Regions from separate parts of the Bradyrhizobium sp. UFLA05-125 genome, predicted to be linked through region 3. Evidence: riboswitches for the same ligand, from Rfam matches in the RefSeq annotation. Region 3 holds a riboswitch; each other region holds the start of a gene.

Region 1 (4,209 bases), on a different contig from region 3:
ACGAGCGGTAGAAGGTCACGAACGCGCGAGGTTTTCCGTCAGGATCGGGCAATGCCCCGACAACACCGCGCCCCGGCTCGTAGAAACCGATCTCGGGGACCTCGATCTCACCAACGACGGGCCCCGCATAGAGACCCGAGGCCAGCCCAAGCTGCGCGATCGCGGCTTGTGCGGCAACCGGTCCGCCCTTGTCGCAGAGCACCTTGAGCCGTCTGAGCGTCGAGACCGGCAACGTCGAGAACGCATCCAGCCGTTCATCGTCGCGACCATCCGCCGGCAACACGGCAAGCGCGATTCCGCGGTCTTTCGCCAGTTGATGCAGGGCCGCGAGCCCATAGGCCCAATAGGACTCGCCGCCGATCAGGCGCACCAGAATGCCGCGCGCTTGCGACAGCGTCCGCTCGATATAAGTGTCGATCGACAGCGGATGACGCAGCTCGGCGAGATTGGCGAGCCGCAGCGACGGCAGGCCAGCGCGCCCTCGCCGCCAGCCGGCAGCGAACGCGGCGAGATCGGAATCCGAGAACGAGAGCACCACGAGATCGGCCGGGTCCTGCCCGATGTCCCTTGGCGTCGCGGTCTCCTCCAGACCACGGCTCTCGCGGAAAACGACGTGCATCAGATGCCGAGTCCTTAAATGCCAAGCCCTGCCTTGATCGCCGCCTCGTCGATATCGCCATGCTCGCCGATCACGACCAGCTTCGATTGCCGGGGAGACGCGCCCCAGGGCTGATCGAACTGGTGCCGAACCCGCTCGCCGACCGATTGCAGCAACAGCCGCATAGGCTTACCCTTGACCGCGATATAGCCTTTTGCACGCAACACGTTCTGCTCGCGCGCCAGCCGCTGCACCGAGGCGATCAGCGCCTCGACGTCGACGACCTCAGGCAGATCGATCACGACGGAGTTGAAATCGTTGTGCTCGTGCTCGTCCTCGCCGTCGTGATGCGATGGGCGCGCGGCGAGATCGTCTTCGGCCGCCGCTTCAAGGCCGAGGATGACGCGCAGATCGACCGCGCCGTCGACCACGGGGAGCATAGGCACCGGACGCGGCATCTCCGCTGCGATCGCCGCCTTGGCTGCTTCGAGGCCTGCCGCACCTGCGAGGTCGGCCTTGGTCAGGAGCACGATATCGGCGCAGGCGATCTGGTCCTCGAACACCTCCGACAGCGGCGTCTCGTGATCGAGATTCTCATCCGCCGCGCGCTGCGCTTCCACCGCATCCGGGTCCGGCGCGAAGCGTCCGGCTGCGACCGCCTCGGCGTCGGCCAGCGCAATCACGCCATCGACCGTGATCCGCGAGCGGATTTCCGGCCAGTCGAACGCCTTCAGCAGCGGCTTCGGCAAGGCCAGCCCCGACGTCTCGATCAGGATGTGATCCGGCCTCACCTGGCGCGCGAGCAGTTGTTCCATCGCTGGAATGAAATCGTCGGCCACGGTGCAGCAGATGCAGCCATTGGCGAGCTCGACGATGTTTTCCTCTGGGCAATTGGCATCGGCACAGGATCTCAGGATCTGGCCGTCGACACCTTCACTGCCGAACTCGTTGACGAGCACCGCGAGCTTCTTGCCGTTGGCATTGCTGATCAGATGCTGGATCAGCGTCGTCTTGCCTGATCCCAGAAAACCCGTGACGACCGTGACCGGGACTTTTGCGAGCGTGTTCATTCGGCGGCCTCCGGCACGACGGCGATGGGGGGAATGCGGGCAAGCGATTGCTTGCGGAAGATTTCGGGACGGCTGCGCCATGGCACGATGCCGTCGGGCGCTGCGGCGTAGGCCGAAGCGCCTGCGATCACGTCGTTCGCATTGGCATCCGACAGGCGGCCATAGACATAGGACCATCGACCGGGCGCGCTGAGAGCTACCGAGCAGCCCTGGCTACAGGCCGACAGGCATTCGACGGGAACCAGGTTGACGCCTTCGGGCACGCCGGCGTCGAGGATCGCGGCATGCAGCCGTGCGCCGGGCGTGGTTTCGCCTTCGCCGAGTGTCTGCCCGGCGCGGCAGGTGATGCAAACGTGAAGTGTAACGGCCATCGCCCCTTCCAGGATATCTGCGGGAGGCGATGAGGCGCACGAACCGCTCGAGAGAGGGTCCGTTTCCCCGTCGCGGAACACCCCGTCCGCCGGTCCAAAAACATTCGCGCTGGCAGGTCTCCCGGCTTGCGGAGCAGGTTTTTTCCCTTCGATCCCCGCCTTCCCGATCCCCCATGGGATCAGTGGCTTCGGGCATCTCTCCGGTCACGGTCGCGGGGGCGGCTGCTTTTCGAACACGAATCTTGCCGATACGAGCCCTATCGCATTCCCTCTTCGCCTGTCGTAGGACAGGAACCAACGCTGGCCCACCATTTGCCCATGGCCGCCACTTGTCAAGCCGAAGGACCATTTCAGATGACGCCTGAACCGGATACCCCAGCGGTGGACAACACGGACGCCCGGCATGCTGCGAAAATGGCGAAAATCAAGGTCGCCCGCGACAAGATCATGGCGACCAAGAGCGGCGAAAAGGGACTGATCATCGTCCATACCGGCGCGGGCAAGGGCAAGTCCTCCTCCGCTTTCGGAATGATCGTTCGCTGTGTCGCACATGGCTTCCCTTGCGCGGTCGTCCAGTTCATCAAGGGCGCGTGGGATACCGGCGAGCGGCGGCTGCTCACCGGGCATTTTGGCGATCTCTGCCAGTTCCACGCCATGGGCGAAGGCTTTACCTGGGAGACGCAGGACCGCGCCCGCGACATCGCCGCCGCGCGCGCCGGCTGGGATAAGGCGAAGGAGCTGATATCGGACGAACGCCTGCGCATGGTCGTGCTCGACGAGATCAACATCGCGCTGCGCTACGACTATCTCGATATCGCCGAGGTCGTCGATTTCCTGAAAACGCAGAAGCCACCGCTGACGCATGTCGTCCTCACCGGGCGCAACGCCAAGGACGAGCTGATCGAGATCGCCGATCTCGTCACCGAGATGACGCTGGTGAAACATCCGTTCCGCTCCGGCATCAAGGCGCAAGCGGGCGTCGAGTTCTGAGACTTCGATGGCGCGCGCATTGATGATCCAGGGAGCGGGCTCGGACGTGGGCAAGTCGCTCGTCGTCGCGGGCCTTGCGCGTGCCGCAAAGCGCCGCGGCCTGCGCGTGCTCCCGTTCAAGCCGCAGAACATGTCGAACAATGCGGCCGTCACCGTCGACGGCGGCGAGATCGGCCGTGCGCAGGCGCTCCAGGCGCTCGCCGCCGGCGTCGAGCCGCACACCGACATGAATCCGGTGCTGCTCAAGCCCGAGACCGATGTCGGAGCGCAAATCATCGTGCAGGGCAAGCGCATCGCGACCGCACGCGCCCGCGACTACGCCGCGATGAAGCCTTCGCTGATGGGCGCCGTGCTCGAAAGCTTCGAACGGCTGAAGGCGCGCACCGATCTCGTGCTGGTCGAAGGCGCCGGCAGCCCGGCCGAGGTCAATCTGCGCAAGGCCGACATCGCCAATATGGGCTTTGCGCGGAAAGCCGATGTGCCCGTCGTGCTGATCGGCGACATCGACCGCGGCGGCGTCATCGCGCAACTCGTCGGCATCAAGGCCGTAATCGATCCTGACGATGCCGCGATGATCCAGGGGTTCATCATCAACAAGTTTCGCGGCGATCCCACGCTGTTCGATGACGGCTACCGCCTGATCCAGGACAGGACATCCTGGCGCGGTTTTGGCGTGCTGCCCTGGTTCGCGCGCGCCGGCGAGTTGCCGGCCGAGGATGCACTGGGATTGGGCGAGGCGCGGAAGCCCGGCAAAAGCAAGATCGCGTTTCTGGCGCTATCGCGGATCGCCAATTTCGACGATCTCGATCCGCTCAAGGTCGAGCCCAACGTTGACCTCGTGATGGTCCGCCCGGGCGAGGCGATTCCCGGAGACGCGCGGCTCGTCATCATTCCCGGCTCGAAATCAACGCGCGGCGACCTCGCCTTCTTGCGCGCGCAAGGCTGGGACATCGATCTCCTCGCGCATCACCGCCGTGGCGGCCATGTGCTGGGTGTCTGTGGCGGCTATCAGATGCTCGGTCACAGCGTGGATGATCCCGAAGGCATCGAGGGCCCAGCCGGAGAGACGGCAGGTCTTGGCCTTCTCGATGTTACGACGGTGATGTCGCCGCAAAAGACGCTCACGCGCGTCACCGCGCGCCATGCCGGAACCAGCGAGCCCATCGACGCCTACGAAATT
Region 2 (4,209 bases), on a different contig from region 3:
CGGGCAGCGCGCGGTGGTGCGCGCGGCGGAAGGACAACCCGACCTTCTGCTCCTCGGCGAAATGGGCATTGGCAACACCACGGCTTCGGCAGCGATCGCGGCGAGCCTGCTTGGCGTGGGTGCCGATGAAATCGCAGGCAGCGGCACCGGCGTTGATGCCGCGGGCCGGGCTCGCAAGGCGCGCGTAATCGACACTGCACTTGCGCGGCATGGCTTGACGAAGGCAGGTGCATCTGCGGAGGAGGTCCTCCGTACGGTCGGCGGCCTCGAAATCGCGGCGATCTGCGGCGCGATCATCGCGGCAGCGCAGCGGCGTATTCCGATCTTGATCGACGGATTCATCGTGTCGGTTGCCGCGCTGGCAGCCGCGCGCCTCAATCCGTCATGCCAGCCGTTCCTGCTGCCGTCGCACCAGTCGGCGGAGCAGGGGCATCGCCTGGTACTTCGTGCGCTCAACGTTCAGCCGCTGGTCAGCCTCGATCTCCGGCTCGGCGAGGGATCGGGCGCGGCGATCGCACTGCCGCTGGTGCGGCTCGCCTGCGCCCTGCACAATGGCATGGCGACGTTCGCGCAGGCCAACGTTCCGGATCGTCCTGCATAGGGCATGATCCGGAAAAGTGCGTAGCGGTTTTCCCTCGCGACAAACGCGGAACGCGTTTGCGCGGAGATCATGCTCAAACAACAACCTAAAGCGCGATGACGATTCCTCCCAATCTCATCGCGCTTTACGGCTTCAAGCGATAGTTTGATTGACGGAGACGACTCGCCAGCCGTTCGACAGGCGGTCGATGCGAGTGAGCGAGAGCGGATCGATCCCAAACCGCAGGGATGCCTGCGGTGCGAGATCGAGGGCGATGCACAGCGCAGCGCGGACGGTGCCGGAATGGACGACCAGAATCGCTGATCCTCTTTCGATACGGTGAAGTCCTTCGCGGGTTCTGGCGATCTGGTCTTCGAAGCTTTCACCGCCCGGAGGCCTTGAGCCGGCCGGATCGGCCCAGAATTTTGGATAGGCGTCGCCGCCCGCGGCGGCGAGATCATCATGACGTCGCCCGGTCCATTCGCCAAAATCCTGCTCGCTGAATTCGGACATGAGGATCGGATCGAGCGCGAGGGCGTGCGCCGTGTCGACGGTCCGTCGGGCCGGGCTCGCGTAGCTCGCGGCCCCCTGCGGCAGACACCGTCGTAGCGCGTCGAGGCGGCCCGGGTCGCTGAGATCGGCCGGCGCATCCATGGCGTGGATCGTCCCCGCGACGCCGTCGACGACCGCATGCCGGACCAACCAGAGGAAGGTGTCCCCTTCCATTCAGCATCTCCAAAGACGTTTGCACCGTTACGGCGAGAACGCCGCAGCCTGCACATTGACTCTCTCTCGCTCTTAATCATAGATGCGCGCGACGGTTTCCCCATCCGGGGATGAAAAGGGAATGCGGTGCGGGGATTTCCCCAAAGCCGCAGCTGCCCCCGCAACTGTAAGCGGAGAATCCTTCGTCACAAGCCACTGGGCTCTCGGTCCCGGGAAGGCGGCGAAGAGGTCACGACCCGCGAGCCAGGAGACCTGCCGTCAGCCGTGGTCACACGCGAAGATGTCGGTCGGGGAGTACAGACATTTGGCTTAGCCGGGGGCGAGAAACGCCCTGAAGGTTGAGACTTGGTTCGCTGTGACGTGCCACTGACGTCATACCGAGGTTTCTCGAACTGTGTCTCCTACCCGTATTGTACGACCGCGCGCCTTCCTGCTCGCCTCCGCCGCCCTCACATCGTTTGCTGCCGTCGATATGCCTGCTGCGCTGGCGCAGCAGGCCCGCGAACCCCTGCCGCCGGTCGAGGTGTCGCCCGCACAATCCCGCAAGCAGGTCAAGCCGGCCGGCCGGGAGGCGCAGAGCGCACGGCGCGCGGCCGCGCGCAGGTCGGCGACCGCATCGACAGCTCCCAAGCCCGTCGTGCCGGCTGCAGCCGCGCAGACACCGCTCAACACCAATGCCGTGGCCGAAAGCGCCTCGCGCCTCGGCCTGACCGTACGCGAGACGCCCGCGACCGTCGAGGTGATCTCGGCCGAGACCATGCGGGAGCAGGGCTATCGCACCGTGTCCGAGGTCGCGCAGGGCGCCGTCGGCGTCACCTCAGGCGACAATCCGGCAGAGCCCTCGGCCTTCTCGATGCGCGGCTTCACCAACAGCCAGATCAATATCCTCTACAACGGCATCAAGATCGGCCCGCAGAACATGACCTCGCGGATCGCGGACACTGCCAATCTCGAAGCCGTGGAATTTCTGAAGGGGCCGGCCTCGCTGATGTCGGGCGAGGGCGCCAGCGGCGGCGCGATCAATTTCGTGACCAAGCAGCCGCACACCGGACCGGTCCAGAATGAGGCGGACTTTTCATATGACTCGCTGAACTCGTTCCGCACGCATTATGGCTCGGGCGGTAGCACCAATGTCCAGGGATTGGACTACCGCTTCGACATCAGCCGTTCCTCGCTCAACGGCTTTGCCGACGACACCAATACCAAGACGCTCGACGTCTCCGGCCAGCTCAACTATCGCATCTCGGACAGTCTCAAAGTCTGGGGCGCAATCGAGTACCGGGAAGATCGCGGCAAGGCCTATTGGGGTGCGCCGCTGGTGCCGGTGGCCTATAGCGGCTCGCATGCGACGTCGGGTATCGTCTCCGGCAATTATGTCTCCAACTTCAACGGCACGAATCTCGGTGCGGTCACGATCGATGATCGCACCTTCAACACCAACTATAACGTTCTCGATAATCGCAACGTCGCGCAGGAGGTGTGGCTGCGTGGCGGTTTCGAGCTGAAGCTGGCGCCCGACCTGACCTTGAAGAGTCAGGCCTATGCCTATGGCGCCGAGCGCAGCTGGTTCAACAATGAAGTCGAGGCGTTCAATTCCACGACGAATTTGGTGGACCGGGAGCGCTTCTATGTCGCACACAGCCAGCGCCTCGTCGGCAACATCACCGACCTGACCTGGGATGCGAATATCGCAGGCTTTGACAACCGCCTCGTCACGACTCTGTCGTCAAGCTATCTCGATTTTGTCAGGCCGGGTGCAGCCAACTTCCCCGATGATACCGTCACGCTGGTGGATCCCGCGCGTGGTTATTATGGCCTGCTCACGACGCAGCAACAGACGGCGCGGATCGACAACGAGGCGCTGTCGTTCGAGGACCGGCTGAAGATCACCCGAAGCTTCGCGCTGATCGGCGGCCTGCGCGTAGAGCATATCGGGCTCGATCGCAATTCGACCAACGTCAGCGGTCTTGAGAAGGCGGGCTTCCCGTTCTCGAAAGACTGGGCGCCGGTGACCGGTCGCATCGGCTACACCTGGGAAGCCGTGCCCGGCCTGACCTTCTTCAGCCAGTACGCGACCGGCGCCGATGTCTCGGCCAACAACATCTTCCTGCTCGCGCCTACCCAGCCGCTCGACCTGACGACGTCGCGCACCTACGAGACCGGCGTCAAGCATCTGTTCTGGGACAACAGGGCGGAGTGGTCGTTCTCGGCCTACGACATCCTGCGCAAGAACGTCTACGCAGCCGCTGGCGGCATGCAGCTCAATATCGCCGGACAGCAGGAGTCAAAGGGTGTGGAGCTCGCCGGTGCCGTGCGCGTGACGGACGCCGTGCGGCTGTGGGGCAATATCGCCTATGTCGATGCGCGCTATGCCGACTACAATTTCGCCGGTGGCTCTTTCTCCGGCAATACGCCGCCCAACGTGCCGCGCATCGTCGCCAATGCCGGCGCATCCTATCGCTTCTTCACGCCATGGCCGGTGGAGCTCGGCGTGGTCGGACGTCACGTCGGCGATCGCTACAACACGGATGCGAACACCGTGACGCTGAACGCCTACACGGTCGCGGACGTCTACGCTTTCGTAGACATCCCGAAATCGGTATTCTCCGCCGTCGAGCAGACGCGCCTGACGTTCCGCGTGCGCAACATCACCGACAAACGCTATGCGATCTGGGGCGATCCGTTCTACCCCGATCAGGTCCTGCTGGGAGCGCCGCGCACCTATGAGATCTCCGCTGCGTTCAAGTGGTAAGGTGATGATCGCATGATGGGCGCGACGATCCTGCTGCACCGCTGGCTCGGCATTGCGTTCTGCCTGCTGTTTGCGATGTGGTTCGCAAGCGGAATCGTGATGCACTTCGTTCCGTTTCCCTCGCTCGGCGAAGCGGAACGTTTCGAAGGTC
Region 3 (4,209 bases):
ACGCGGCTCAGGTAGTGTCGGTTGCACGTAGCGAATGCGTGATCCCGATGAGCTTGGCCAAGAGCGACACCGGATACACGAAATCCATCTTGTTGAACCAAAAGGCTCGTACGGCGGATTTTACGAACGATTGCTGTAGAGCATAGGCCCAAGTTTCATGAGACGACCACTCTCCATCATCTCCGCATTTCTCCTTGTGATCAGCGCTTCGGCTGTCCGCGCCGAGCCCGCACGTGTCTACGCGGCGGGAAGCCTGACGGTGTCGGTGAAACAGGCGATCAAGGCGGCCGGCCTGGACGCCTCGCAAGTCGCCGAACCCGTCTTCGGTCCGGCCGGCGGCTTGCGCGAGCGCATTGAGAAAGGCGAGGCAGCGGACCTTTATCTCTCGGCCAACACGGAGCATCCCCGTACGCTCGCTGTGCAGCGGCCGCAGACGCTGGTGATCCCGTTCGCACGCAATAATCTCTGCCTGTTCAGCCGGGAAGCGATCGGTCTGACTGAGGCGAACGCGCTGGAGACGATGCTGGATCCCAAGATACGTCTGGCGACGTCGACGCCTGTCGTTGACCCCGGCGGGGACTATGCTTTCGCGGTGTTCAAGCGTGCGGAGAAAATCCGAGCCGGCGCCGAAGCTGCGCTCAGCCAGAAGGCGCTGAAGCTGGTCGGCGGCCCTGCCGCAATCAAACCGATCGAAGGTCAAACGGCAGCTGCCAGCGTCTTTCTCGCCGACAAGGCGGACGTGCTGCTCGTCTATTGCAGCGGCCAGCAGCAGACCTTGCGCGAGGTTCCGGGATTGAAGGTGTCGCGGTTGCCGCCCGAGATCGACGTCGTTGCGACCTATGGGCTCGCCTTGCTCACGGACAACCCGGACGCTGCGCGACTTGCGCTGTTCCTGTTGTCGGACAAGGGGCAGGACATTCTTGCCGAAAACGGCCTTGTGAAGATCGCCCAATCCGAGCGGTGACGCCGCGAGGTTAGCGCTGCCGATTCCGGCGATAACGCATTCGTTCAAATTGTCTGTTATTTGCTGACCCGCGGCCAACCCTGCCCACAAATGCCGCGCCGTCTTAAACCCGGCCTTTGGAACCCTCGCGCATGCTCCCCCGAAAGGGTGGGGCACCAACATGTCTGTTCTCAAGGAGATCGTCGCCGCGATTGCGGGAGTCTATGCGCTCCTGTTCGCCTGCGACGCATTGTTCGGCATCAACGAGACGCGTTTCGACGACGCTTATTATAGCCGCGACTTCTACGCGCCGCGGCCGAAAGAGTTTAGCTTCGCAAGCGATACGCCGCCCGCGGTCCGCGTCAGCGACGCCTTCGCGCAGTTCTCGCCGGGTGAAGCAAGGCCGACCAAACGCTACTCGTCGCTGACGACCATCATCCGCTAAGCGAGTGCGCCGGAGGGAGTGAGCCGAATCGCGTGTGGATTGCCACACCTGCTTCTTCGGCCGCACCTCGAACCGATTGACTCCGACTTTAACAAACCCCTAACATCGTCACTGACGGTTCTCCTTTCGGAGATCAAAAGGGAACGTGGTGCGGGATGTCCCCAACGCCACGGCTGCCCCCGCAACTGTAAGCGGCGAATCTTTCGTCACATGCCACTGGGAAATCTCGGTCCCGGGAAGGCGACGTAGAGGTAACGACCCGCGAGCCGCCGCGCGCGACCGCCTCGATCGAGACCGGGTCGTTCAACACCTTCAACCAGACCGTGGGCCTCAGCGGCTCGCAGGACAATTTCAACTACGCGTTCAACGTCGCCCATTTTCATGCGGGTGACGTTCCCGTGACGCCGCTCCAGTTGCTGCCGCCGGGTCAGAAGGCGAACGGCAACAACTACGACAACATGAGCTATTCGACCAAGCTCGGGCTAGACATCAACGACAGCTGGTCGGTGAACTCGGTCGTCCGCTATACCGAGGCGACGTTGCTGTTCACCGGCGATAGCGGCTTTCCGAGCACGCCGAACGCCACCCTGAGCACGCATGGGGTACGGCAGCTCTTCAATCGCGACGAAGCCGTCTGGTCGTTGTTCGATGGCCGTATCAAGAACTATTTCGCCGTCAATTATGCCAATAACCGCAGCTCCGACATTGGTCTCGGCGATCCGCTGTGGACCGTCACGACGGGCGAACGCATCAAATACGACTGGCATGCCGTCGCCGAGATCGCGCGTGGCAACAACCTGATCGTCGGCGCCGAGCAGCAGACCGATCGCATCGATGCGACCGGCTTCTCCGCCCAGAACGACAACAAGGCCGGCTTCGTCGAGTTGCAGTCGCAATTTGCCGACCGGGTCTTCGTCGTTGCCAACATGCGCAACGACTTCAACGACCAGTTCGGCGAGCATGCGACCTATCGCATCGCGCCAGCCGTGATCATTCCGGTGACCGAGACGAAGCTGAAGGGGAGCTATGGAACCGGCTTCAAGGCGCCGACGCTCAGCGAGCTCTACCAGAATTTCCCGGATTTCTTCTTCTTCGGCAATCCCAATTTGAAACCAGAGCAGAGCCAAGGCTATGACGCGGGTTTCGAGCAGCCGCTGTTTGGCGATTGCGTGCGGTTCGGCTCGACCTATTTCCACAACGGCATCACCAACCTCATCACGAGCAATGACACCTTCACGTCCTATACGAACGTGGGACTCGCGACGACGGAAGGCACCGAGAATTTCGTCACCGCGAAGATCACGGATCGCGTGAGCGTGCGCGCCGACGACACCTTCACCCGCACCGTCGATGCGAGCACGGGATTGCAGCTCCTTCGCAGGCCAAAGGAGAAGTGGAGCGCAACCGCGATCTGGCTGCCGATCGACCCCCTCACGCTGTCGGTAACCGTGCTTCATGTCAGCGATTGGCTCGATATCACGCGGGACACGGGGGCGCAGATCGTGGCGCCCGGCTACACCATCGTGAATCTGCGGGGCGACTATGCGATCAGCGATCAAGTCAAGGTGTTTGCGCGGGTCGATAATCTCTTCAACCGGCACTACCAGAACCCGACCGGCTTTCTGGCACCCGGTCTCGGTGTGTTCGGCGGCATACGCATTGCAAGTTACGACGTCAGATAGCAGGGACAGTGGACGAGAACGTTCCGATGACGATGGCTTTCGATATCATGAACGTCTTGGCAAGACAGCTTGGCAACGTCGAGACCGGCTGGAGCGTAGGAACGTTCGGGGCAATTGCCGAGTTCACGCGCGACGCCGGCGAACCCGCCGATCTGCAACAGACCAGTGAGGGGATCGGCGTCGTCACGGACAAGGGCGGAGTGCGGATCGTGCCTCGTCCAAATCTCCGTCTGATTGCATCGGAGTCGCCGACGACCGAAAGCTGGAGCCATCGTGTGGCGGTTTGCCTGCCGCGGGAATCCTGCGCCATGGGTGAGCGCACGACGCTGACGGAAATTGGTCCGGATGAGGATGCGCTGCGCAGCCGGGATCGCGGGGACGTGCTGTTCGATCTTGGCCTTGGCTGCTTGCAGATCGATGCCTGCATCCGGGTCGGCGATCCCGACGTGATCGCGGCGCTGCGGAGCCGTGCCGGGACGCCAGTGTTCGCGCCCGGGAACGACGTCATGCGGATTATCCTGGCGGCCAATCCGCACCGCGTGTTCGTCAGCCGGATCGGGCGGGCCGAAGTATTTCAGCCGATCCCGCCGCCGAGCGGGAGAAGCCCGGACGGCCCGCACACCCATGTTCTGCCGAAGTTGTTGGCGCATGGCCGCACCCATTCGGCCACCGAGCCGTTGCCCGATGGCTGGGTTCCCTGCACCCATCTTTATCCGGCGCATGCGCTCCGCGACCCGCTCGGCCGCAAGCATGCGTTCCGGGCGGACCATCACTTGGCTTTCCAAGCCTTGCTCGAGCGCCATGGCGTGCCAGAGCTTGTGGCGCTCAAGCGCGAGGTCAACGAGGCCGTCGCGGCCGGACGGGGCCCGGACACGCCGGCGCTCAGACGCGATCGTTTCGCCCGCTCCACGATCCGGGTCGCCCTGCGGCAATTGTCGGCAGCCGGGCCGCCATCGCAGATACTCGTCGAATGGCTTGCGGCCTACGACGGGCTCGATCCGACAGACCCCGAAGATCCGATGGAAGCCCTTCACTGACCCGATAAATCGATTAGAATCCCCAGCAAGGAGATCACCGATGGCCCTCAACGTCCTGCCGCCTCACACCGACCGTGTCCGTCTTGATCCGGTCGAGCCGCG

Evidence for each region. Region 3 has a riboswitch for cobalamin ahead of SO156_RS38590 (TonB-dependent receptor plug domain-containing protein). Riboswitches for the same ligand answer to the same signal wherever they lie in the genome.
Region 1: it holds a riboswitch for cobalamin, as region 3 does, so the genes downstream of both, SO156_RS16600 (DUF1636 family protein) here and SO156_RS38590 (TonB-dependent receptor plug domain-containing protein) in region 3, are expected to answer to the same signal.
Region 2: it holds a riboswitch for cobalamin, as region 3 does, so the genes downstream of both, SO156_RS16520 (TonB-dependent receptor) here and SO156_RS38590 (TonB-dependent receptor plug domain-containing protein) in region 3, are expected to answer to the same signal.

The regions. Positions count from the first base shown of each region.
Region 1 is NZ_JBANBJ010000015.1:109,701-113,909, forward strand. It holds gene cobN (cobaltochelatase subunit CobN) at 1-619, opposite strand, end outside; gene cobW (cobalamin biosynthesis protein CobW) at 634-1,668, opposite strand; gene SO156_RS16600 (DUF1636 family protein) at 1,665-2,039, opposite strand; cobalamin riboswitch at 2,134-2,353, opposite strand; gene cobO (cob(I)yrinic acid a,c-diamide adenosyltransferase) at 2,394-3,029, shown strand; gene SO156_RS16610 (cobyric acid synthase) at 3,037-4,209, shown strand, end outside.
Region 2 is NZ_JBANBJ010000015.1:93,287-97,495, reverse strand. It holds gene cobT (nicotinate-nucleotide--dimethylbenzimidazole phosphoribosyltransferase) at 1-601, shown strand, start outside; gene SO156_RS16525 (histidine phosphatase family protein) at 734-1,306, opposite strand; cobalamin riboswitch at 1,382-1,580, shown strand; gene SO156_RS16520 (TonB-dependent receptor) at 1,701-4,058, shown strand; gene SO156_RS16515 (PepSY domain-containing protein) at 4,071-4,209, shown strand, end outside.
Region 3 is NZ_JBANBJ010000079.1:9,081-13,289, reverse strand. It holds gene SO156_RS38605 (hypothetical protein) at 1-15, shown strand, start outside; gene SO156_RS38600 (substrate-binding domain-containing protein) at 158-964, shown strand; gene SO156_RS38595 (hypothetical protein) at 1,125-1,388, shown strand; cobalamin riboswitch at 1,486-1,689, shown strand; gene SO156_RS38590 (TonB-dependent receptor plug domain-containing protein) at 1,676-3,070, shown strand; gene SO156_RS38585 (DUF6925 family protein) at 3,097-4,107, shown strand; gene SO156_RS38580 (hypothetical protein) at 4,148-4,209, shown strand, end outside.